Regions from separate parts of the Pseudomonas sp. VD-NE ins genome, predicted to be linked through region 2. Evidence: predicted binding sites of a transcription regulator. Region 2 holds the regulator's gene; each other region holds the start of a gene.

Region 1 (7,049 bases), 2.9 Mb from region 2:
CCTTAACGTGTGGTTGCGCAGTGCAGCCCAGGAGAATGTAAATGTCCCGTACTTCGTCCCTCGGTAAAAAATCCATTGGCCTGATCGGCGCAGCCCTGGCGGGCGGCTTGATGTTGTCCGGTTCGGTGTTTGCCGCCCAGCCACTGGCGCAGGGCTACATGGTTGCGTCGGCGGAAACCTCGGTGAAAGCGCCGGAAGGCAAATGCGGTGAAGGTAAATGCGGCGACGCCTCAATGGCCAAGACGGACAGCGATGGTGACGGCAAGGTCTCCCGCGCCGAATTTCTGAAAGTCGCGCCGAAGTCAGACTTCGACAAGATCGACACCAACCATGACGGTTTCATCGACGAGCAAGAGGCCTACAACAACGTGAAGGCCAACTTTGAAGCCAACGGCAAGAAGATGCCAAAAGGCTTGTTCGAGCACCTGAAAGATCAAGACGGCGCTTGATCGACAGTAAAAAACAAGCCGCGCTTCTCCTGAGAGAAACGCGGCTTTTTCACGTCTGCCCGTTTACAACTGGAAGCGCCGCACCATGCCCTGCAAGGCGTTAGCCAGTTGCGACAATTCATGGCTGGAGGCACTGGTCTGGTTAGCGCCAGCGGCAGAACGTACCGACAAATCACGAATATTCACCAGGTTGCGATCCACTTCCCGCGCGACTTGCGCTTGTTCTTCCGCCGCGCTGGCAATGACCAGATTGCGCTCATGAATCTCATGCACCGACGCGGTAATGGTTTGCAGCGCCTCACCGGCACGCTCTGCCAACGCCAGCGTGGTCGTCGCCCGCGCCGTGCTGGCCTGCATCGAATCCAGCGCCAGGCTCGAACCGCTGCGCATGCCCTGGACCATCTGTTCGATTTCCTGAGTCGATTGCTGCGTACGATAAGCCAGTGCCCGTACTTCATCGGCCACTACGGCGAAGCCTCGCCCGCTCTCGCCGGCCCGTGCCGCTTCAATCGCTGCGTTGAGCGCCAGCAGGTTGGTCTGCTCGGCAATCGCCCGGATCACGTCGAGCACTTTGCCGATGTCCTGCGACTGGTTGGCCAGTGATTGCACCAACTCACCGGTCTGTTGCACATCGCTGGCCAGAGCATTGATGGCCGTGGCGGTCTCACTGACACGCACCTGGCCCAGATGCGCCGACTCGCTGGACTGGCGAGTCGCGTCAGACGTCGACACCGCATTGCGTGCGACCTCTTCCACCGCTGCCGTCATCTGGTTGACGGCGGTCGCGGCCTGTTCGATTTCATTGTTCTGTTGTTGCAACCCCTGTGTGCTGTCGAGCGTCACCGCATTGAGTTCATCGGCAGCGGTTGCAAGTTGCGTGGCCGAGCCGCTGATGCCTTGCAGCGTCTCTCGCAGGTTCTGCTGCATAGTCGCCAAGGCTTTGAGCAAACGACTGACTTCATCGTTGCCATGGGTTTCGATTGGCCGGGTCAGATCACCCTGCGCCACACTTTCTGCTGCACTCACGGCACTGCTCAACGGACGAACGATACTGCGCGTGAGCATCATCGCCAGTGCCACCGTGGCCAGCGCGGCCAAGGCAATGAACAAGCTGACAATCGTCCGCGAGTTTTCGTAGTGCGCAGCGGACTTCTGGCTTTCGGCGGCGACCTGTTTGGCAAACAGATCCGCCAGATCGTTGAGTTGTTTGCCGGAGCCATCGACGACGGTTTTCATGTCGACCAGCAACAATTTGGTCAATTCATCACGCTTGCCTTGCTCGGCGAGGGCGAAGGATTGAGCGATGCCGCTGCGATAGGCAGCGAAGGTTTTCTTGAACTGGTCGTATAGCTGCTGGCCTTCCGGGCTGTTGACCAGTTTGTCGTAAGCAGCGATTTTCTCGCTCAGCTCTTTGTCGCGGGTGTCCATCTGGCTGCGGTAGGTGGCGATATTGTTCGCGTCCTGATCCAGCGCCATGCGCAGCGAGATGGTGCGGATGCGCAGCATGATCTCGCGAATCTCATCGCCGCCACGAATGCTCGGCAGCCACTGATTTTCTACCGCGACCTCGCTGTCGCGAATACTCGACATCTGCCCGAGCGCAAAAACGCCGAGCAAGGCCACCAACACCGCGATCAGGGCGAACCCCAGGGCCGCCCGGGGAGCAATATTCAACTGACGAAGCAACATGACGAACGCCCTTATTCTTGTATTGGCAGATTCAAGGGGCGAAAGCCATGGCAGTCCCCTCGTGTTAGCGGGCTATCGGCAGGTTGTATGATGACTTGAAGGGGAAATGAGTTTTTGTCGGACAAAAAAAATCCCCGTATCTTTCGATACGAGGATTTTTAATATGGTCGGGGTAAGGGGATTCGAACTCCTGACATCCTGCTCCCAAAGCAGGCGCGCTACCGGACTGCGCTATACCCCGGTAAAAAAAAGGCGACCTTTCAAAGATCGCCTTCTTCGATCAGCGCTTTTGGCCTCTGATCTTAAGATTCGATCCCAGCGTTAACTGGTTTCAAAAATGGTGGGTCGTGTGGGATTCGAACCTACGACCAATTGGTTAAAAGCCAACTGCTCTACCAACTGAGCTAACGACCCAAAAATGGTCGGGGTAAGGGGATTCGAACTCCTGACATCCTGCTCCCAAAGCAGGCGCGCTACCGGACTGCGCTATACCCCGGTTTGAAATTGGCTCCGTGACCAGGACTCGAACCTGGGACCCAATGATTAACAGTCATTTGCTCTACCGACTGAGCTATCACGGAACTACATATTTCAATTTACAACGGTGAAACTTGTTGCATCTAGTCACTCGTTCGCATCGCTGCGTTCGTGTGTCTGAGGCGCGCTATTCTACAACCTAGAACACCTCTGTCAACCCCCTAAATTGCTTTCAAGTTAATGATTTGCAACTTATTTCAGATTTCAACTCAGTGAGCTGAGACCGTCTTGGCGACTGACTGCGGGGCGCACTTTACAAGCCTTTTCCTTTGAGTTCAACAGCCTAACGAAAAAAAAGGCCTCACGAGGTGAGGCCTTCCTTTTTTCATTGGCGCTTTGACTCAGTTGAAAACGATTTCGTCGTTCTCGACCTTGCCGGTCGCCGTGTCGCCTGGCATGAAGTGACCCGAGAGGATCAATTGCGCCAGCGGGTTTTCGATCCAGCGCTGAATCGCCCGTTTCAAGGGACGTGCGCCATACACCGGGTCGTAACCAACAGCGATCAGCTTGTCCATTGCCTCTGGACTGAGTTCCAGCTTCAGCTCGCGCTCGGCCAGACGAGTACGCAGACGGCCCAACTGGATCTCGGTAATGCCCGCAATCTGATCCCGTGCCAAAGGCTCGAAGATCACCACTTCGTCGACCCGGTTGATGAACTCCGGACGGAAGTGCGACGTCAGCGCATCCATGACGGCAGCACGCTGAGCCTCGCGATCACCGACCAGCTCCTGAATCTGCACAGAGCCGAGGTTCGAGGTCATGACGATCACGGTATTGCGGAAGTCCACCGTGCGGCCATGGCTGTCGGTCAGGCGACCATCCTCGAGCACTTGCAGCAAGATGTTGAACACATCCGGATGCGCCTTCTCGACTTCGTCCAGCAGGATCACCGAATAAGGCTTGCGACGTACCGCCTCAGTCAGGTAACCGCCCTCTTCATAACCGACGTATCCCGGTGGCGCACCGATCAAGCGAGCCACGGAATGTTTCTCCATGAACTCGGACATGTCGATCCGTACCATCGCCTCTTCCGTATCAAAGAGGAATTCGGCCAGCGCCTTGCACAGCTCGGTTTTACCGACACCGGTCGGGCCGAGGAACATGAACGAGCCGCTCGGACGATTCGGGTCGGACAATCCGGCCCGCGAACGCCGTACCGCGTTGGCCACAGCGACCACCGCCTCTTCCTGACCGATCACCCGTTTGTGCAACAGGCTTTCCATCTTCATCAGCTTGTCGCGCTCGCCTTCGAGCATTTTCGACACTGGAATGCCGGTCCACTTCGACACAACTTCGGCAATCTCTTCCTCAGTCACCTTGCTGCGCAGCAACTGGTTCTCGCTCTTGCCGTGCTGATCGACCATTTGCAGGCTGCGTTCCAGATCCGGGATCACCCCGTACTGCAATTCGGCCATGCGATTGAGGTCGCCTTTACGGCGCGCGGCCTCCAGCTCCTGACGCGACTGTTCGATCTTCTGCTGAATCTGTGCAGAACCCTGCACCTCGGCTTTTTCCGAGTTCCAGATTTCTTCCAGATCGGAATACTCGCGTTCGAGGCGGACAATTTCTTCCTGGAGTTTCTCCAGACGTTTCATCGCCGCTTCGTCGCTTTCTTTCTTCAGCGCCTGGGATTCCACCTTCAACTGAATCAGGCGACGTTCCAGGCGATCGAGCACTTCCGGCTTGGAGTCGATTTCCATGCGGATGCGGCTGGCGGCCTCGTCGATCAGGTCGATGGCCTTGTCGGGCAACTGCCGGTCAGTGATGTAGCGATGGCTGAGCTTGGCCGCGGCGATGATCGCGCCGTCGGTGATTGCCACCTTGTGGTGAACCTCGTAACGCTCTTTAAGGCCACGCAGGATGGCAATGGTGTCTTCTTCGCTCGGCTCATCCACCAGGACTTTCTGGAAGCGTCGCTCAAGCGCCGCGTCCTTCTCTATATATTGGCGGTACTCGTTGAGCGTGGTCGCGCCAACGCAGTGCAACTCACCGCGCGCCAGCGCAGGCTTGAGCATGTTGCCGGCATCCATCGAGCCTTCGCCTTTACCGGCGCCAACCATGGTGTGCAGTTCGTCGATAAACAGAATGATCTGCCCTTCCTGCTTCGACAGCTCGTTGAGCAGCGATTTCAGGCGTTCTTCGAATTCACCGCGATACTTGGCACCGGCAATCAGCGCGCCCATATCCAGCGAGAGCAGACGCTTGCCTTTGAGGCCGTCCGGCACTTCGCCGTTGATGATGCGCTGGGCCAGACCTTCGGCAATCGCGGTTTTACCCACGCCAGGTTCGCCGATCAGCACCGGATTGTTCTTGGTGCGGCGTTGCAGAACCTGAATGGTGCGACGAATTTCGTCATCACGACCGATCACCGGATCGAGCTTGCCGTCTTCGGCGCGCTTGGTCAGGTCGACGGTGTATTTATCCAGCGCTTGGCGCGACTCTTCGTGGTTGGCGTCGTTTACCGCTTCGCCGCCACGCAGGTTGTTGATCGCGTTTTCCAGGGCTTTCTTGCTCACGCCCTGGCCGAGCAGCAACTTGCCGAGCTTGCTGTTCTCGTCCATTGCAGCGAGCAACACCAGTTCACTGGAAATGAACTGGTCGCCCTTCTGCTGGGCCAGGCGGTCAGCCTGATTGAGCAGGCGCGCCAGATCCTGCGACATGTTGACGTCGCCGGTCGGGTTCTGGATTTTCGGTAATTGGTCGAGCTCTTTGGTCAGCTCTTTACGCAAGCTGTTGACGTCGAAGCCCACCTGCATCAGCAGAGGTTTGATCGAACCACCCTGCTGCTCAAGCATGGCTTGCATCAAGTGCGCCGGCTCAATCGCCGGATGATCGTGGCCAACCGCCAACGACTGGGCGTCGGACAAGGCCAACTGTAATTTGCTGGTTAAACGGTCTATTCGCATAAGTCACCTTCCTTTTGAGCAGGCCGGACCTAAAAACCATCCTGAATAAAGAAACCTGCCAGATACCCCTATAGATGCGGTCGATTCTGGGAGATTCAAGCGTCAGGCAGTTGATGCAGATCAGATAGTCTAGCGGGTGAGCCAAACCAAGGAGGCGAAGCGACCGGTGCGCGAGGCACGGCGATAGGAGAAGAAGCGCGGATCGGTCACGGTGCAGAAACCGCCACCATAAACAGCAGTGACACCGCGTTCAGCCAGACGTAGGCGCGCCAGCAGATAGATGTCAGCCATGAACTTGCCGGCATTGTGGCTCGGTACGAACGCTTCTGCTGCTTCAGGCAGTTGATTGATGAAGACCTCCCGGACTTCCGGGCCGACTTCAAAGGCTTTCGGGCCAATGGCCGGACCGAGCCAGACCAGAACGTCGTTAGCCGGAATATCGAGGCTATCGAGCGTAGCTTCAAGTACACCTGCTGCCAGACCACGCCAACCGGCATGGGCCGCCGCCACGCGGGTGCCAGCACGATCGCAGAACAATGCTGGCAGGCAATCCGCCGTCATCGCCGTGCAGGCAATTCCGGGGGTTGTCGTCCAACTGGCATCTGCAGTCGCGACAACGCCCGGATCAGCTTGCGCCACGGTAATCCCGTGCACTTGCTGCAACCAGGCAGGCTGTATAGAGAAGTGTTCGGTCAGGCGCCGACGGTTCTCGGCCACAGCCTCAGGACGATCATCGACATGATCGCCCAGATTGAGGCTATCGAACGGCGCCTCGCTGACGCCACCCTCGCGGGTGGTGACGCAGGCTTTGACGCTGGCCAGCGCGGGCCAGTCCGGCGTCAGCCAGTTCATCCGATGAAGGCCTCGCGATCCTGCTTGAGCAGGGTCAGCAGCCAGACGAAATCTTCCGGCAGCGGCGATTCCCAGCTCATGCGCTCACCGGTCGTCGGATGATCCAGCTCAAGGAAGCGCGCGTGCAGGGCCTGACGCGGGAAATGCTTGAGCGATTCAACCATCGTCGGGTTAGCGGCTGGCGGAATGCGGAAACGACCGCCGTATGCCGGATCGCCGACCAACGGGAAGTTGATGTGCGACATGTGCACACGAATCTGGTGAGTACGACCGGTTTCCAGCTTCACCCGAACGTGGGTGTGCGAGCGGAAGCGCTCCAGCACGCGGTAGTGGCTGACGGCAGGCTTGCCACCTTCCATCACCGCCATGCGCTGACGCTGCTGGCCATGGCGACCGATCGGGGCGTTGATCTTGCCCCCGGCGGTCACGACACCGATCACGATGCACTCATAGATGCGGCTGACACTGCGACTCTGCAATTGAGTAACAAGCTTGGTCTGCGCCTGAATGGTCTTGGCCACCACCATCAGACCGGTGGTGTCCTTGTCCAGACGATGCACGATACCGGCACGCGGGACATTGATGATGTCCGGCACGTGGTGCAGCAAGGCGTTGA
Region 2 (7,049 bases):
TCTGGTGAAAGAAGGTTCGATGGAAGTGACAAATCTCCGCTTTTAATTTAAAGCGCAGCGGGGTTGGCAATTTTTTGATGAGATTCTGCTGACTCCGCCTTACCTGAAAATACTGCTCCCCCACCCCGCTTAACCCTCTGTATCTCATTCCTTGGCAAAAGTTGGAAAGCTTCTTGCAGTACCCGCCGTGAGCCCGCTCTGGGCGTCAAAAGTTTGCTTTAAAGGAACGGGGAAAACCGGTGGATCGCTCTCAGTTATTCAACACTGCTCGCACGAATGTTGCCGACCTCAGTCGAGGCAATCTGGGCGTGCCGTTGTTGCTGCTGGTCATGCTGGCCATGATGATGTTGCCGGTGCCGCCGTTCCTGCTCGACGTGTTCTTTACCTTCAACATCGCGCTGTCGATCGTCGTCCTGCTGGTCTGCGTGTATGCGCTGCGGCCGCTGGATTTCGCTGTGTTCCCGACGATTCTGCTGGTCGCGACGTTGTTGCGGCTGGCGTTGAACGTGGCTTCGACGCGGGTGGTGATGCTCCACGGTCAGGACGGCCACGCCGCGGCCGGTAAGGTGATTCAGGCCTTCGGCGAGGTGGTGATCGGCGGTAACTACGTGGTCGGTATCGTGGTCTTCGCGATCCTGATGATCATCAACTTCGTCGTAGTGACCAAGGGTGCCGGGCGGATTTCCGAGGTGAGCGCGCGGTTCACCCTCGATGCGATGCCCGGCAAACAAATGGCGATCGACGCCGACCTCAACGCCGGTCTGATCGACCAGAACCAGGCCAAGGCGCGCCGTCAGGAAGTCGCCCAAGAGGCCGAGTTCTACGGTTCGATGGACGGTGCCAGCAAGTTCGTCCGTGGTGACGCCATCGCCGGCCTGCTGATTCTGTTCATCAACCTCATTGGCGGCATGGCCGTCGGTATCTTCCAGCACAACATGAGCTTCGGCGATGCCGGTCGGGTTTATGCCTTGCTGACCATCGGTGACGGTTTAGTGGCGCAATTGCCATCACTGTTGTTATCGACAGCAGCAGCGATCATGGTGACCCGTGCTTCCGGTTCGGAAGACATGGGCAAGCAGATCAATCGTCAGATGTTCGCCTCGCCGAAAGCGCTGGCGGTGGCGGCCGGTCTGATGGCGGTCATGGGCCTGGTGCCGGGCATGCCGCACTTCTCGTTCCTCAGCATGGCGGCGCTGGCTGCGGGTGGCGCGTACCTGTTCTGGAAGAAGCAGAACGTCGCCAAGGTCGTGGCGCTGGAAGAGGTCAAGCGTCAGCAGGAACTGCTGCCGTCGCCGGCCCGCGCCATGGAAACCAAAGAGCTGGGCTGGGACGACGTGACGCCAATCGACATGATTGGTCTGGAAGTCGGCTATCGCCTGATTCCGCTGGTGGACCGCAATCAGGGCGGGCAGTTGCTGGCGCGGATCAAGGGTGTGCGCAAGAAGCTCTCGCAGGATCTGGGCTTCCTGATGCCGACCGTGCACATCCGCGACAACCTCGATCTGGCGCCCAGCGCCTATCGCCTGACCCTGATGGGTGTGATCCTCGCCGAAGCCGAGATCTATCCGGATCGCGAACTGGCGATCAACCCGGGCCAGGTCTACGGCACGCTCAACGGCATCAACGCCAAAGATCCGGCTTTCGGCCTGGAAGCGGTGTGGATCGAAATCAGCCAGCGTGCCCAGGCTCAATCCCTCGGTTACACGGTGGTGGATGCCAGCACCGTGGTCGCGACCCACTTGAACCAGATTCTGTACAAGCACTCCAGTGAGCTGATCGGCCACGAGGAAGTGCAGCAACTCATGCAATTGCTGGCCAAAAGCTCGCCGAAACTGGCTGAAGAGCTGGTGCCGGGCGTGGTGTCGCTGTCGCAACTGCTCAAAGTGCTGCAAGCGTTGCTCGCCGAACACGTACCGGTGCGCGACATCCGCAGCATCGCCGAAGCCATCGCCAACAACGCCGCGAAGAGTCAAGATACCGCCGCGCTGGTGGCTGCTGTGCGCGTCGGCGTATCCCGCGCCATCGTCCAAAGCATTGTAGGCACTGAGTCGGAGCTGCCTGTGATCACCTTGGAACCAAGGTTGGAACAAATATTGCTCAATAGTCTGCAGAAGGCAGGACAAGGCTCGGAAGAGGGCGTTCTGCTGGAGCCAAGCATGGCCGAGAAGCTGCAGCGTTCGCTCATCGAAGCGGCGCAGCGTCAGGAAATGCAAGGTCAGCCGGTGATCCTTTTGGTCGCCGGCCCGATCCGCGCGATGCTCTCGCGCTTTGGCCGCCTCGCAGTCCCTGGATTGCATGTGCTGGCCTACCAGGAAATACCGGACAACAAGCAAGTGACCATCGTTGCGACAGTAGGGCCCAACGGCTGAGGTAGTGGTTTATGCAAGTTAAGCGTTTCTTTGCCGCCGATATGCGTCAGGCCATGAAGCTGGTTCGTGATGAGCTGGGCGCTGATGCCGCCATCATTGGCAATCGCCGCATTGCCGGCGGTGTCGAGCTGACGGCGGCACTGGATTACAAACTGTCGGCGCTGGCGCCACGGGTTCCGAACATGGAACTCGAAGACGAGCTGCGCAAGACCCAGTCGCGCATTGTCACCGCCCAGGCCGAGTTGAGCCTGCGTGGCGAAGCCGACGGCAATAGCAATCGCCAGATTTTCGCCGGGCTGCCGTTGACGGCCGGCCTGCCGCTGACCGCCGCTGAACCGCTGAGCGAGCCGACTTACGCCGCCCCGGCGCGTCCGGCCCCGGCGCCTGCGCAGTCTTCCGGTGGTGTTGATCCGCGTGCACTGGATTCGATGCGTTTTGAATTGAACAGCCTGCGCGAGCTGATGGAAGTCCAGCTCGGCACCCTGGCCTGGAATCAGCTGCAAGGCAGCCGTCCGGCGCAAGCCAACCTGTATCGCCGTCTGCAACGTATCGGCCTGTCCGGGCCGTTGTCGCGCGATCTGCTGGCGATGATCACTGATATCGAAGAACCGCGTCAGGCCTGGCGCATGCTCCTTGCGCATCTGGCGCGGATGATTGCCGTGCCGGAAGTCGAGCCGCTGGAAGAGGGCGGTGTGATCGCCATGGTCGGCCCTGCCGGCATGGGCAAGACCACTACACTCGCCAAGCTTGCCGCGCGTTATGTGCTGAAATACGGCGCGCAGAATGTCGCGCTGGTGAGCATGGACAGTTTCCGTATCGGTGCGCAGGAACAACTGAAGACGCTGGGCCGCATTCTCAATGTGCCAGTGACTCACGTCGATCCGGGTCAATCGCTGGTGCAAGCGCTGGATCCACTGCTGCGCAAACGCGTGGTTTTGATCGATACTGCCGGCCTGCAAGCCAGCGATCCGGCCCTGCGCATGCAGCTGGAAAGTCTGGCCGGGCGTGGCATTCGCTCAAAAAATTATCTGGTCTTGGCAACCACCAGCCAGAAACAGGTTCTAACCGCCGCTTATCACAGTTACAAGCGTTGCGGGCTAGCCGGCTGCATCCTGACTAAACTGGATGAAACGGCCAGCCTTGGCGAAGTGTTGAGCCTGGCGATCAGTCATGAATTGCCGGTCGCGTACCTGACCGATGGCCCACGGATTCCGGATGATTTGCATCTGCCGCGTCGTCATCAACTGGTCAGCCGCGCCGTCAGCGTGCAAATGCAGGAAGAACCCAGCGAAGAAGCCATGGCTGACATGTTCGCTGATATCTATCACAGCCCGACCAAGCAGGTAGGCTGAGGTATTCATGAACAGTTTTTGTACCTACATCGATGGTCTGCCATGCATTGTTCCGTTTGTGAACGCGCAGCCAGTAATGTGGCCTCCGTCTATGCAAGACAAGGTAAAGAAATAACATGGGCAGCATGCATCCCGTACAGGTGATCGCGGTGACCGGCGGCAAAGGTGGCGTCGGCAAGACTAACGTGTCAGTGAACTTGTCTCTGGCGCTGGCAGAGCTTGGCCGTCGGGTCATGCTGCTGGACGCCGATCTGGGACTGGCGAACGTCGACGTTTTGTTGGGTCTGACCCCTAAACGCACACTGGCCGACGTGATCGAAGGCCGCTGCGAATTGCGCGACGTGCTGTTGCAAGGCCCCGGTGGCATTCGCATCGTGCCGGCGGCGTCCGGCACACAGAGCATGGTCCACCTGAGCCCGGCGCAACATGCCGGTCTGATTCAGGCGTTCAGCGACATCGGCGACAATCTCGACGTACTGGTGATCGACACCGCTGCGGGTATTGGTGACTCGGTAGTCAGTTTCGTACGCGCCGCGCAAGAAGTGTTGCTGGTGGTCTGCGACGAGCCGACGTCCATTACCGACGCCTACGCGCTGATCAAATTGCTCAACCGCGATTACGGCATGAACCGCTTCCGCGTCCTCGCCAACATGGCGCAGAGCCCGCAGGAAGGGCGCAACCTGTTCGCCAAGTTGACCAAGGTCACGGATCGCTTCCTCGACGTCGCTCTACAATACGTCGGCGCCGTGCCTTACGACGAAAGCGTGCGTAAAGCGGTGCAGAAGCAGCGTGCGGTCTATGAAGCCTTCCCGCGTTCCAAGTGCGCGCTGGCGTTCAAGGCCATCGCGCAGAAGGTCGACACCTGGCCGCTGCCCGCCAACCCGCGCGGCCACCTTGAGTTTTTCGTCGAGCGCCTCGTGCAGCAAACGGCAGGGCCCGTGCTATGACCGCAAGCGGTATGAACTACTACAAGAAGTCGGCACGTGACGCGCAGTACGAACTGATCGAGCGTTACGCGCCACTGGTCAAACGCATTGCCTACCACTTGCTGGCACGCTTGCCGGCGAGTGTGCAGGTTGAAGATTTGATCCAGGCCGGGATGATCGGTCTGCTCGAAGTCTCGACCAAATATGACGCCAGCAAAGGCGCCAGTTTCGAAACGTACGCGGGCATTCGAATCCGCGGCGCGATGCTCGACGAAGTGCGCAAAGGGGACTGGGCGCCACGCTCGGTTCACCGCAATACCCGGATGGTCAGCGACGCGATTCGCTCAATTGAAGCTAAAACCGGCCGTGATGCTAAAGATCACGAGGTTGCGGCCGAACTCCAATTGAGTCTCGACGATTACTACGGGATTTTGAATGACACCTTGGGCAGCCGCCTGTTCAGTTTCGACGACCTGCTGCAGGACGGCGAACACGAAGGGCTGCACGAGGATGGCGCGAGTGCTCATCTTGAGCCGTCACGCGATCTGGAAGATGAACGTTTCCAGGCAGCGCTGGCGGACGCGATTGCCAATTTGCCGGAGCGTGAGCGACTGGTGTTGGCGCTGTACTACGACGAAGAGCTGAACCTCAAGGAGATCGGTGAAGTCCTTGGCGTCAGTGAATCGCGGGTCAGCCAGTTACACAGCCAGTGCGCGGCCCGTTTGCGGGGGCGTTTGGGGGAGTGGCGAGCGCGCTGAAGGCAGTGTGGGGACACTGCGAACGAGGCTGGTGCGGTGATGAACGGCACCGGTCTTGCTCTGTTGTGCTCCAGACAGTCTTCGAGTGCTGCGCCGATTGATTGAAGTGGCGCGTCCAGGTGCTGGGCGCGTTTAAGACTGCTTGGAGGTCGAATTGAACAAAGACATGAAAATCCTCATCGTTGATGACTTCTCAACGATGCGGCGGATCATCAAGAACCTGCTGCGTGATCTTGGGTTCACCAACACCGTCGAGGCTGACGATGGCGTGACTGCCATTCCAGTGCTCAACAGCGGAAGCATCGACTTTCTGGTAACAGACTGGAACATGCCGGGCATGACCGGTATCGACCTGCTGCGCCACGTGCGTGCCGATGAAAAACTCAAGCACCTGCCAGTGCTGATGGTGACTGCAGAAGCCAAGCGCGAGCAGATCATTGAAGCCGCTCAGGCCGGTGTAAACGGCTACGTAGTCAAACCTTTCACGGCTCAGGCGTTGAAAGACAAAATCGAGAAGATTTTCGAACGCATCGGCTGATGAACGCGCGGGGGAGCTATGGAGCATAACGAATCTTCACAGGGCGATTTCGAGTCGACCCTGAAAAAACACGCGGTCGAACTGGTCGAAAGCCTTGAAAAAGGCAGGTTCGGCGACGCTGTGCAACTGATCCATGAGCTCAATCAGACCCGTGACCGTGGCCTGTACCAGGAAGTGGGCAAGCTCACACGTGAATTGCACAGTGCGATCGTCAACTTCCAGATCGATCCGAACATGCCGCAGGCCGAGGAAGTGTCGCAAATCACCGACGCCACCGAACGCCTGGGCTATGTGGTCAAGCTGACAGAGGCCGCGGCCAACCGCACCATGGATCTGGTGGAAAGCGCCACGCCGGTGGTCAATGGTCTGGCTGACGAAGCCCAGACGTTGAGCGCCGATTGGGGCCGCTTCATGCGTCGCGAGGTCGGGGCTGAAGAGTTCCGTGAACTGGCGCGCCGGGTCGACGGTTTTCTGTCACGCAGCAGCACGGACAACCGTGCGGTGTCGAGCAATCTCAACGACATCCTGCTGGCCCAGGATTACCAGGACCTCACCGGTCAGGTGATCAAGCGTGTGACCCAACTGGTCACCGAAGTCGAAAGCAATTTGCTCAAACTCGTGCTCATGGCCAGTCAGGTCGACCGCTTTGCGGGCATCGAACATGACCGCGCCGCGATGCTTGCAGAAAAAGATCCACAAAAACATCTCTCGCAGGGTGAAGGTCCGCAGATTCATGCCGATAAACGAGAAGACGTTGTGTCCGGTCAGGACGATGTGGACGATTTGTTATCCAGCCTCGGGTTCTAGAGTTTTGGAATTTTAGGTTTTTTGGGTTTTTAGACCTGTAGGAGCACCCCATTAATGAGCTTCGGCGCCGATGAAGAGATCCTTCAGGATTTCCTGGTTGAGGCCGGCGAGATTCTTGAGCAACTGTCCGAACAACTGGTCGAGCTGGAAAGCCGTCCGGATGACGCAGATCTGCTCAACGCAATTTTTCGCGGTTTCCACACTGTAAAAGGGGGCGCCGGCTTCCTTCAGCTCAATGAGCTGGTGGAGTGCTGTCACATCGCCGAAAACGTGTTCGACATCCTGCGCAAGGGTGAACG
Region 3 (7,049 bases), 1.7 Mb from region 2:
GTGTCCTCGCTGCGCAAGAAATGCTTCAAGGATGGCAACGTGGTGGTCGAACAACTCAACTCCCGCGATGAGCAGGCCCGAAGCATGACCTGGACGACGATTTACAACACGTTGGGGGTGGCGAATCTGTGGGCGGCGATGAATGTGGAGTCGCTGGGCGCAGGTAAATCCCGGGCGACGTGGACGATCATTGCCGAGCCGGCTTCGGGGGGTGAAGAGGCGCTGCCGGGGTTCAAGGATTTTGTGCAGGGGTTTGCGGATGATGCGATGGGGAATGTGCTGAAGCTGTTTGTTTAAGGCTTCGGCTTTGCGGTGATTGCACCACCGCTTTCGCGAGCAAGCTCGCTCCCACAGGGTATTGGGTGTTCACACATGTTGTGTTCAACCAAAAATCCTGTGGGAGCGAGCTTGCTCGCGAAGAACGATAACGCGGTCTGCAATCTGAAAAATCAGATCTTGAAGCTGTCGACCAGTTGCTTCAGGCGATTGGCCTGCTGCGACAACGCATCACAATCCTTCAACGTTTCATTGAGGTTGGCCACGCTCTGCTGGTTCAACAGGTTGATCTGGTTAACGTCGACGTTGAGGGTTTCCACCACGGCGGTCTGCTCTTCGGTCGCCGCTGCTACCGACTGGTTCATACCGTCGATTTCACCAATGCGCTGAGTCACGCTGACCAAGCGCAAACCGGCCTGATTGGCCACTTCCACGCTTTGCTCGCTGGAGGCCTGGCTAGCGTTCATGGTGGTCACCGCTTCGCGCGAACCGATCTGCAGCGAGGTGATCATCTTGTGGATCTCTTCCGCCGATTCCTGGGTGCGATGGGCGAGGTTACGCACCTCATCCGCCACCACCGCAAAACCACGTCCGGCTTCACCGGCACGCGCCGCTTCGATTGCGGCGTTAAGTGCCAGCAGGTTGGTTTGCTGCGAAATACCTTTGATCACATCGAGGATGTGGCCGATGTTGTCGGTGCTGGCGTTCAGGGTTTCGATCTGCGTGCACGACAGGCTGATCTTCTGCGACAACTCGGTCATCGCCTGAATCGTCTGCTCGACCACTTGACGACCGTCATCGGCCTGCTCGCTGGCGCCGCTGGCGTGCTGCGAAGCATCGGCAGCATTGCGCGCGATTTCCTGAGTGGCCGCGCCCAGTTCGTTGATCGCCGCAGCCACGCTGTTGGTGCGCGCACTTTGCTCGTCGGAGCCGATGATCGAGGCGTTGGACGACGCCATCACCCGTTGCGACAAGTCATGCACATGACGGGTTGCCGAGGACACTTCGGAAATCGACGCGTGGATCCGTTCAACGAACTGGTTGAAGGCGCTGCCCAGTTCACCGAACTCGTCTTTGCTCTCGACCACCAGGCGACGGGTCAGGTCGCCTTCACCCTGAGCGATGTCCTGCATCGCGCGGCCCATGGTGGTCAGCGGACGCATCAACACGTTGATCAACAGGCTCAGCAGCAGCGCAATGGCGGCCACGGCGACAAACATCGCGATCAACGCCGAGGTACGGAATTGGCTGAGTGCGGCGTAGGCCTTGTCGCGATCGATCGACAGACCGATGTACCACTGCGCGTTCGGCAGGTCGCTGACCGGAGTGAACGACAGAATACGTTCCTGACCGTTGAGCACGACGTTCTGGTTGCCCTTCTCGATGCGCACGCTGGTGTTCGGGTAGATGTCTTTCAGGTTTTTCATGACCTGATCTTTATCCGGGCTGACGATCACCTGACCGTCGGCACTGACCAGGAACGCATGGCCAAGGCCACCGAAGTCCACCGAGTTGATGATCTTCACCAGAGTTTCCAGGCTCAGGTCACCACCGACCACACCGAGCAGTTCGCCGTTCTTTTTCACCGGCATGGCAATGGTCACCACCAGCCCGCCGACAGCAGCCATATACGGCGGCGTCAGCATGGTTTTGTCAGCTACCACGGCTTGCTTGTACCAAGGGCGCTGACGCGGGTCGTAGCCGTCAGGCATCTTCGCGTCAGGGCGTTGGGTGAACACACCGTTGGCCTGACCGACGTAGGTGAACTGGAAGTTCGAAGTGAACGCTGGTTGATCGACCAGACCCGGGAAGTCCGCGTCCTTACCCTGATGGGCAACGTTCTGCGCGAGGTTTTCCAGCACCAGAATCCGCCCGCTCATCCAGTTCTGTACGCTGCTGGCGGTCAGATCACCGGCCTGCTGCACAGAAGACTGAAGGTTCTGGCGAATGGTGTTTCGCTGCAGGTAGTCGTTGTAGAGGGTGAACAGCGCGAACGCCAGGACCACGACGCCCGAGGCGGCCAACAGGATTTTATGGCTGAACTTGAGATTCATTTCATGGGACTTCTTATGCGAAAAGTGGGGATGCGTTCCGGATGCAACATTCCATGTACAGCGCAGGCAGCGTTCTTCTGGCCGCTCTACTTTGGTGCACGCATGTCTCACCAGTCTGTCGGCACGTATCGGAGAAATCTTAGGGCTGAGTGGGAAATGGATGGCATTTCTGGCGGATTCCCGCCGAACGGCGTGCCAGAGCGTTCTCCACGATGTTTTTCAGGGCTGATGTTCGGGTGGCAGTTGCAAATTTGGTAACCCTTGATGACAATGCGAGTAATTATCATTTGTGACGTTCGCGTTCATGTCCTCACCTGAGTTTGCAGTACAGGCGCTTTACAGTAGTCATCACGGCTGGCTTAACGCTTGGCTGCGCGCACGGCTGGGCAATGCGGCGGATGCCGCAGATCTGGCTCAGGACACCTTTGTCCGTCTGCTGCAGCGCACCGAACGCCTCGAACTCAAGGCGCCGCGTGCCTTCCTGCGGACCATCGCTCGTGGGTTGGTGATCGACCATTGGCGCCGCGAAGAAATCGAACGCGCTTATCTGGAAACCATCGCTCATTTACCCGAAGCCGAAACGCCAAGCGCCGAAGCCCGGGCGCTGGTGATCGAGCTTCTGGAAAGCATCGCGCGCATGCTTGAAGGACTGAAGCCGAAAGTGCGTCAGGCGTTTCTGCTGGCGCAGTGCGAAGGTTTGACCCACAAGCAGATTGCCGAGCAGATGGGACTGTCGTTGCGTTCGGTGGAACGTTATGTCGCCGATGCGCTGTATCACTGTTATGTGCTGCGGTACGAAAGCTGATGCCTGTGGATAACGCCGCACTCGGTCGCCGCGCCGAGCCTCAGCAACAAGTGGTCAAACAAGCCATTCATTGGCTGCTGCGCCTGCGCAATAACCATGGCAATTCGCGGTTGAATCGCCAGTGCGAACAGTGGCGTGCCGAACACCATGAGCATGAACTGGCCTGGCAACGGGTGCAGTCGCTGCAAGCCGAACTGAGCAACAATCTACGCGCGGTGCCCGGCGCGCACGTGGCATTCAATACACTGGAAAACAGTGCGCAGGGTTTGGGCCGGCGACAGGCGTTGAAGCTATTGTCTGGCGCATTGCTGATGGGCTCCGCTGCATGGCTGGCCAAGGACACTGCCGCTTGGCAGCAATGGAACGCCGATTACGCTACGGCAACTGGCGAGCGGCGCGGCTTCCAGTTGCCGGATGGCACGCGGATCGAACTCAACACCGCCAGTGCGGTGGATCTCGATTACACCGCGCAGCAGCGGCTAATCAAACTGACCCGCGGCGAGATCATCGTCACCTGTGGCGGCTCCGACGAGGGCGCGCCGTCTGATCGGCCGCTGCGGGTACAAAATCGTCACGGGACTTATGAGCCCCTCGATGCCCGATTCATCCTGCGTCAGGACAATGACTGCACGCGGCTCAGCGTCACCCATGGCCAGGTTGCCATCCACTCCGGCGGCACCTCGGTAGAAGCACTCGCCGGGCAGAGTTATCTGATCGACCATCACCAGGTCCGCCCGGCCCCGACGCTGGACATGGACGCTGGCGCTTGGGTCGATGGCTTGATCGTCACGCGCAATATGCGTCTGGGTGATTTCCTCAGCGAAGTCAGCCGTTATCGTCAGGGCTTTCTGAATTGCGCGCCGGAAGTGGCGGACCTGCGCCTGTCCGGCGTATTCCGTCTGGAAGACACCGACAAGCTATTGGCGATTCTGCCGCAGACGTTGCCGGTGCAATTGCGCTATCGCACGCGTTGGTGGGTGACGCTGGAGCGCGTCGCTTGAAATTATTCTGGCGGGTTTTCGCAGCGGGTCCGGCTTAGTCAGTAAGCACTTCAACTCAAGCGTTTGCGACTTCCTACGGAAACCTACAATGACTGTCCGCGCCACCTGTAAGAACTCTCCGAATTCCATTGCCGAATCTGGCCTGTTGCGCCACGCCGTTCGCGCTGCGCTATTTTCGACGGCACTGGGCGTTGGTGTGATGCCTGCTTTGAGCATGGCGGTGACTCCCGCTGGCAGTGAACTCAGCCACCGCTACAACGTGGCTGCGGGCCCTCTCGGCGAGGCGCTGAATCAGTTTGCCCGTCAGGCCGGCATCACGTTGTCGATGACCCCGCAGCAGACTCAAGGCCGGCAATCACCGGGCGTACAGGGTGAATATTCGACCGATCAGGCGTTGAGCCATTTGCTCGGTGGCTCCGGTATGGAATCGGTTAGTCAGGACGGCAGCAGTTACATCCTGCGCCCGCTCGCTGAGAGCGAAGCGCTGGCCTTGCCGACCACCGACATCAAAGGTTTTGCCCTCGGTAATGCGTTGGGCAGCATGGACGGTTATAACGCCACCCACAGCCAGATCGCCACCAAAACCAGTACGGCGCTACTGGAAACCTCGCAAAGCGTGTCGGTGGTCACTCGCGAGCAGATGGACGACCAGGGCTCGCAGACCGTTTCGCAGGCAATGCGCTACACCCCGGGCGTGCTGACCAACCCCTATGGCGCCACCCATCGTTACGACTATGTGGCCATGCGCGGTTTCAACGATGGCTCGGTGGACAACATCTATCTCGACGGCCTCAAGTCGATGGGCGACAGCGGTACTTACAGCACCATGCAAGTCGACCCATATTTCCTTGAGCGCGTGGACATTCTCAAGGGACCCTCGTCGGTGCTGTATGGCCGCAGTTCGCCGGGCGGCCTGGTGGCACTGACCAGCAAGAAACCGCTGTACGAGGCTTACCATCAAGTACAAGCCACGGTTGGCACCCAGGGTCAGCGTGGAGTCGGTTTTGATTTCAGCGGCCCGGTCGATGACGACAAGCGTATTGCCTATCGGCTGACCGGGTTAACGGATCAGTCCGACACGCAATTCGACCACAACAAGGAAAAACGCTTCGCCCTCGCACCGACCCTCAGCATCGATTTCAATGAAGACACCTCGCTGACGCTACAGGCTTATCTGCAACACGATCCGGATGGCGGCTACCACGGCGGTGTACCGGCCGACGGCACCATTCATCAGCGCAATGGCAACCGTATCTCGCCGCATTTCTTCGAAGGCGAGCCGGGCATCGATGGTTATTCGCGTGATCAGCAATCGTTCGGTTATCAGTTTGAACATCGCTTCAACGATGTTTTCACCGCAAGGCAGAATTTCCGCTACCTCGACTCCAAAGTGAACATGGATCAGGTCTACGCCTATGGCTGGACCTCTCCGACCAGCAATGAGCTGAACCGCTACTACACCGGCGGTGATGAGCGTCTGCATGCGTTTATCGTCGATAACATGCTTCAGGCCGAATTTTTCACCGGCGCAACCAAACATACGGTGCTGATGGGCGCGGATTATCAGCGGCGTAAAACCGTGGTCGACTGGACCAGTGGCGGTCTTGCACCGATCAATGCGTTCAATCCGGTGTACGGCAACTCAGCCATAGATATGTATGGCAAGACCAGTTACCTGCGGCGCTTGGAACAGACCGGGGTTTACCTGCAAGATTTGATCGAGATGGACAAGTGGCGCTTCTCGCTGGGCTTGCGTCAGGACTGGGTCGAGACTTCGGACGAAAACCGTATCGCTGAAGCCGGACGTCCGGTTGGCACAGAGATCAATGATCGCCGCACCAAGCTCACTGGCCGTGCCGGTGCGTTGTACCTGTTTGATAACGGCTTGGCGCCGTACATCAGTTACTCCGAGTCGTTTAACCCGAACTCCTATGCTGACAGCGCTGGTAATCCGCTGGCACCTACCGACGGCACACAGTGGGAAGTCGGTTTGAAGTATCAGCCGCCAGGTACTGACAACCTGTTCACCGCGTCGCTGTTCCGCATCGATCAGGAGAACCTGGCGACCAAACTGCCGCAGGAAAACTTCTATCGCGCGGTCGGTGCTGTGCGTTCCCAAGGTCTGGAACTGGAAGCGCACATGCAGTTGACCGATAACCTCAAAGTCCTCGGCAGTTATACCTTCACCGATATCGAATATTCGAAATCGATGGTCAGCACGTTGAGCACACCGACCAATGTGATCGAGAACAAGGGCAACTCACCAACGCAGGCGCCACGTCATATGGCGTCGTTGTGGGCGGACTACAAGTTCGACAGCGCGGCACTCGATGGCCTGCGACTGGGCGGCGGCGTGCGTTATGTCGGCTACAGCTGGGCCGATGCGGAAAACACCCTGAAGGTACCTTCCTACACATTATTCGATGCCTCGATTGGTTATGACTTGAGCAAGGTCGGCTTGAAGGGCGTCGATGTGCGTCTGAACGCGAACAACCTGACCAACGAGTCCTACGTTGCTTCCTGCGCGAGCCTGAACTTCTGCTACATGGGCGAAGAGCGCAACGTGGCGGCAACGGTCAGCTACCAGTTCTAAGCCTTTTGTCCTGTGCATAAAAAAGCCAGCCCCTGACGGTTCAGCGGCTGGCTTTGTCGTTTCTGAGGGGAAATTCTCATGCGTGCTTTTTTGGTCTTGTTGCACCGCTATATCGGCCTGGCGACGGCAGTTTTTTTGCTGATGGCAGGGATTACCGGGAGCATTCTGGCGTTCAATCATGAACTGGATGAATGGTTGAACCCGGAGTTTTACTCTGCCTATGCGCAGGGTTCTCGAATGTCGCCGGGCGAATTGGTTGATGCGGTGCAATCAGCGCATCCAAAGCTGCAGGTCTGGTACATGGAGTATCCGCATGAGGC

What was found. The regulator FliA, encoded in region 2, starts transcription of late flagellar genes. The targets are predictions, from matches to a motif close to CTAAAGTTTNNNNNNNNNNNGCCGNTAA.
Region 1: a site for FliA is predicted at 2,211-2,238, ahead of RMV17_RS25240 (methyl-accepting chemotaxis protein). Genes of this name have one in related genera too.
Region 3: a site for FliA is predicted at 2,446-2,473, ahead of RMV17_RS00440 (methyl-accepting chemotaxis protein). Genes of this name have one in related genera too.

What each region holds. Positions count from the first base shown of each region.
Region 1 covers NZ_CP134772.1:5,665,710-5,672,758, forward strand. The annotation lists gene RMV17_RS25235 (hypothetical protein) at 42-449, shown strand; gene RMV17_RS25240 (methyl-accepting chemotaxis protein) at 513-2,138, opposite strand; tRNA gene RMV17_RS25245 (tRNA-Pro) at 2,303-2,379, opposite strand; tRNA gene RMV17_RS25250 (tRNA-Lys) at 2,477-2,552, opposite strand; tRNA gene RMV17_RS25255 (tRNA-Pro) at 2,558-2,634, opposite strand; tRNA gene RMV17_RS25260 (tRNA-Asn) at 2,644-2,719, opposite strand; gene clpB (ATP-dependent chaperone ClpB) at 3,017-5,581, opposite strand; gene pgeF (peptidoglycan editing factor PgeF) at 5,711-6,433, opposite strand; gene rluD (23S rRNA pseudouridine(1911/1915/1917) synthase RluD) at 6,430-7,049, opposite strand, start outside.
Region 2 covers NZ_CP134772.1:1,828,016-1,835,064, forward strand. The annotation lists gene flhA (flagellar biosynthesis protein FlhA) at 240-2,369, shown strand; gene flhF (flagellar biosynthesis protein FlhF) at 2,381-3,721, shown strand; gene fleN (flagellar synthesis regulator FleN) at 3,838-4,668, shown strand; gene fliA (RNA polymerase sigma factor FliA) at 4,665-5,405, shown strand; gene RMV17_RS08055 (chemotaxis response regulator CheY) at 5,572-5,943, shown strand; gene RMV17_RS08060 (protein phosphatase CheZ) at 5,962-6,750, shown strand; gene RMV17_RS08065 (chemotaxis protein CheA) at 6,805-7,049, shown strand, end outside.
Region 3 covers NZ_CP134772.1:83,215-90,263, reverse strand. The annotation lists gene RMV17_RS00445 (SRPBCC family protein) at 1-297, shown strand, start outside; gene RMV17_RS00440 (methyl-accepting chemotaxis protein) at 450-2,330, opposite strand; gene RMV17_RS00435 (sigma-70 family RNA polymerase sigma factor) at 2,635-3,135, shown strand; gene RMV17_RS00430 (FecR family protein) at 3,135-4,136, shown strand; gene RMV17_RS00425 (TonB-dependent siderophore receptor) at 4,225-6,729, shown strand; gene RMV17_RS00420 (PepSY domain-containing protein) at 6,808-7,049, shown strand, end outside.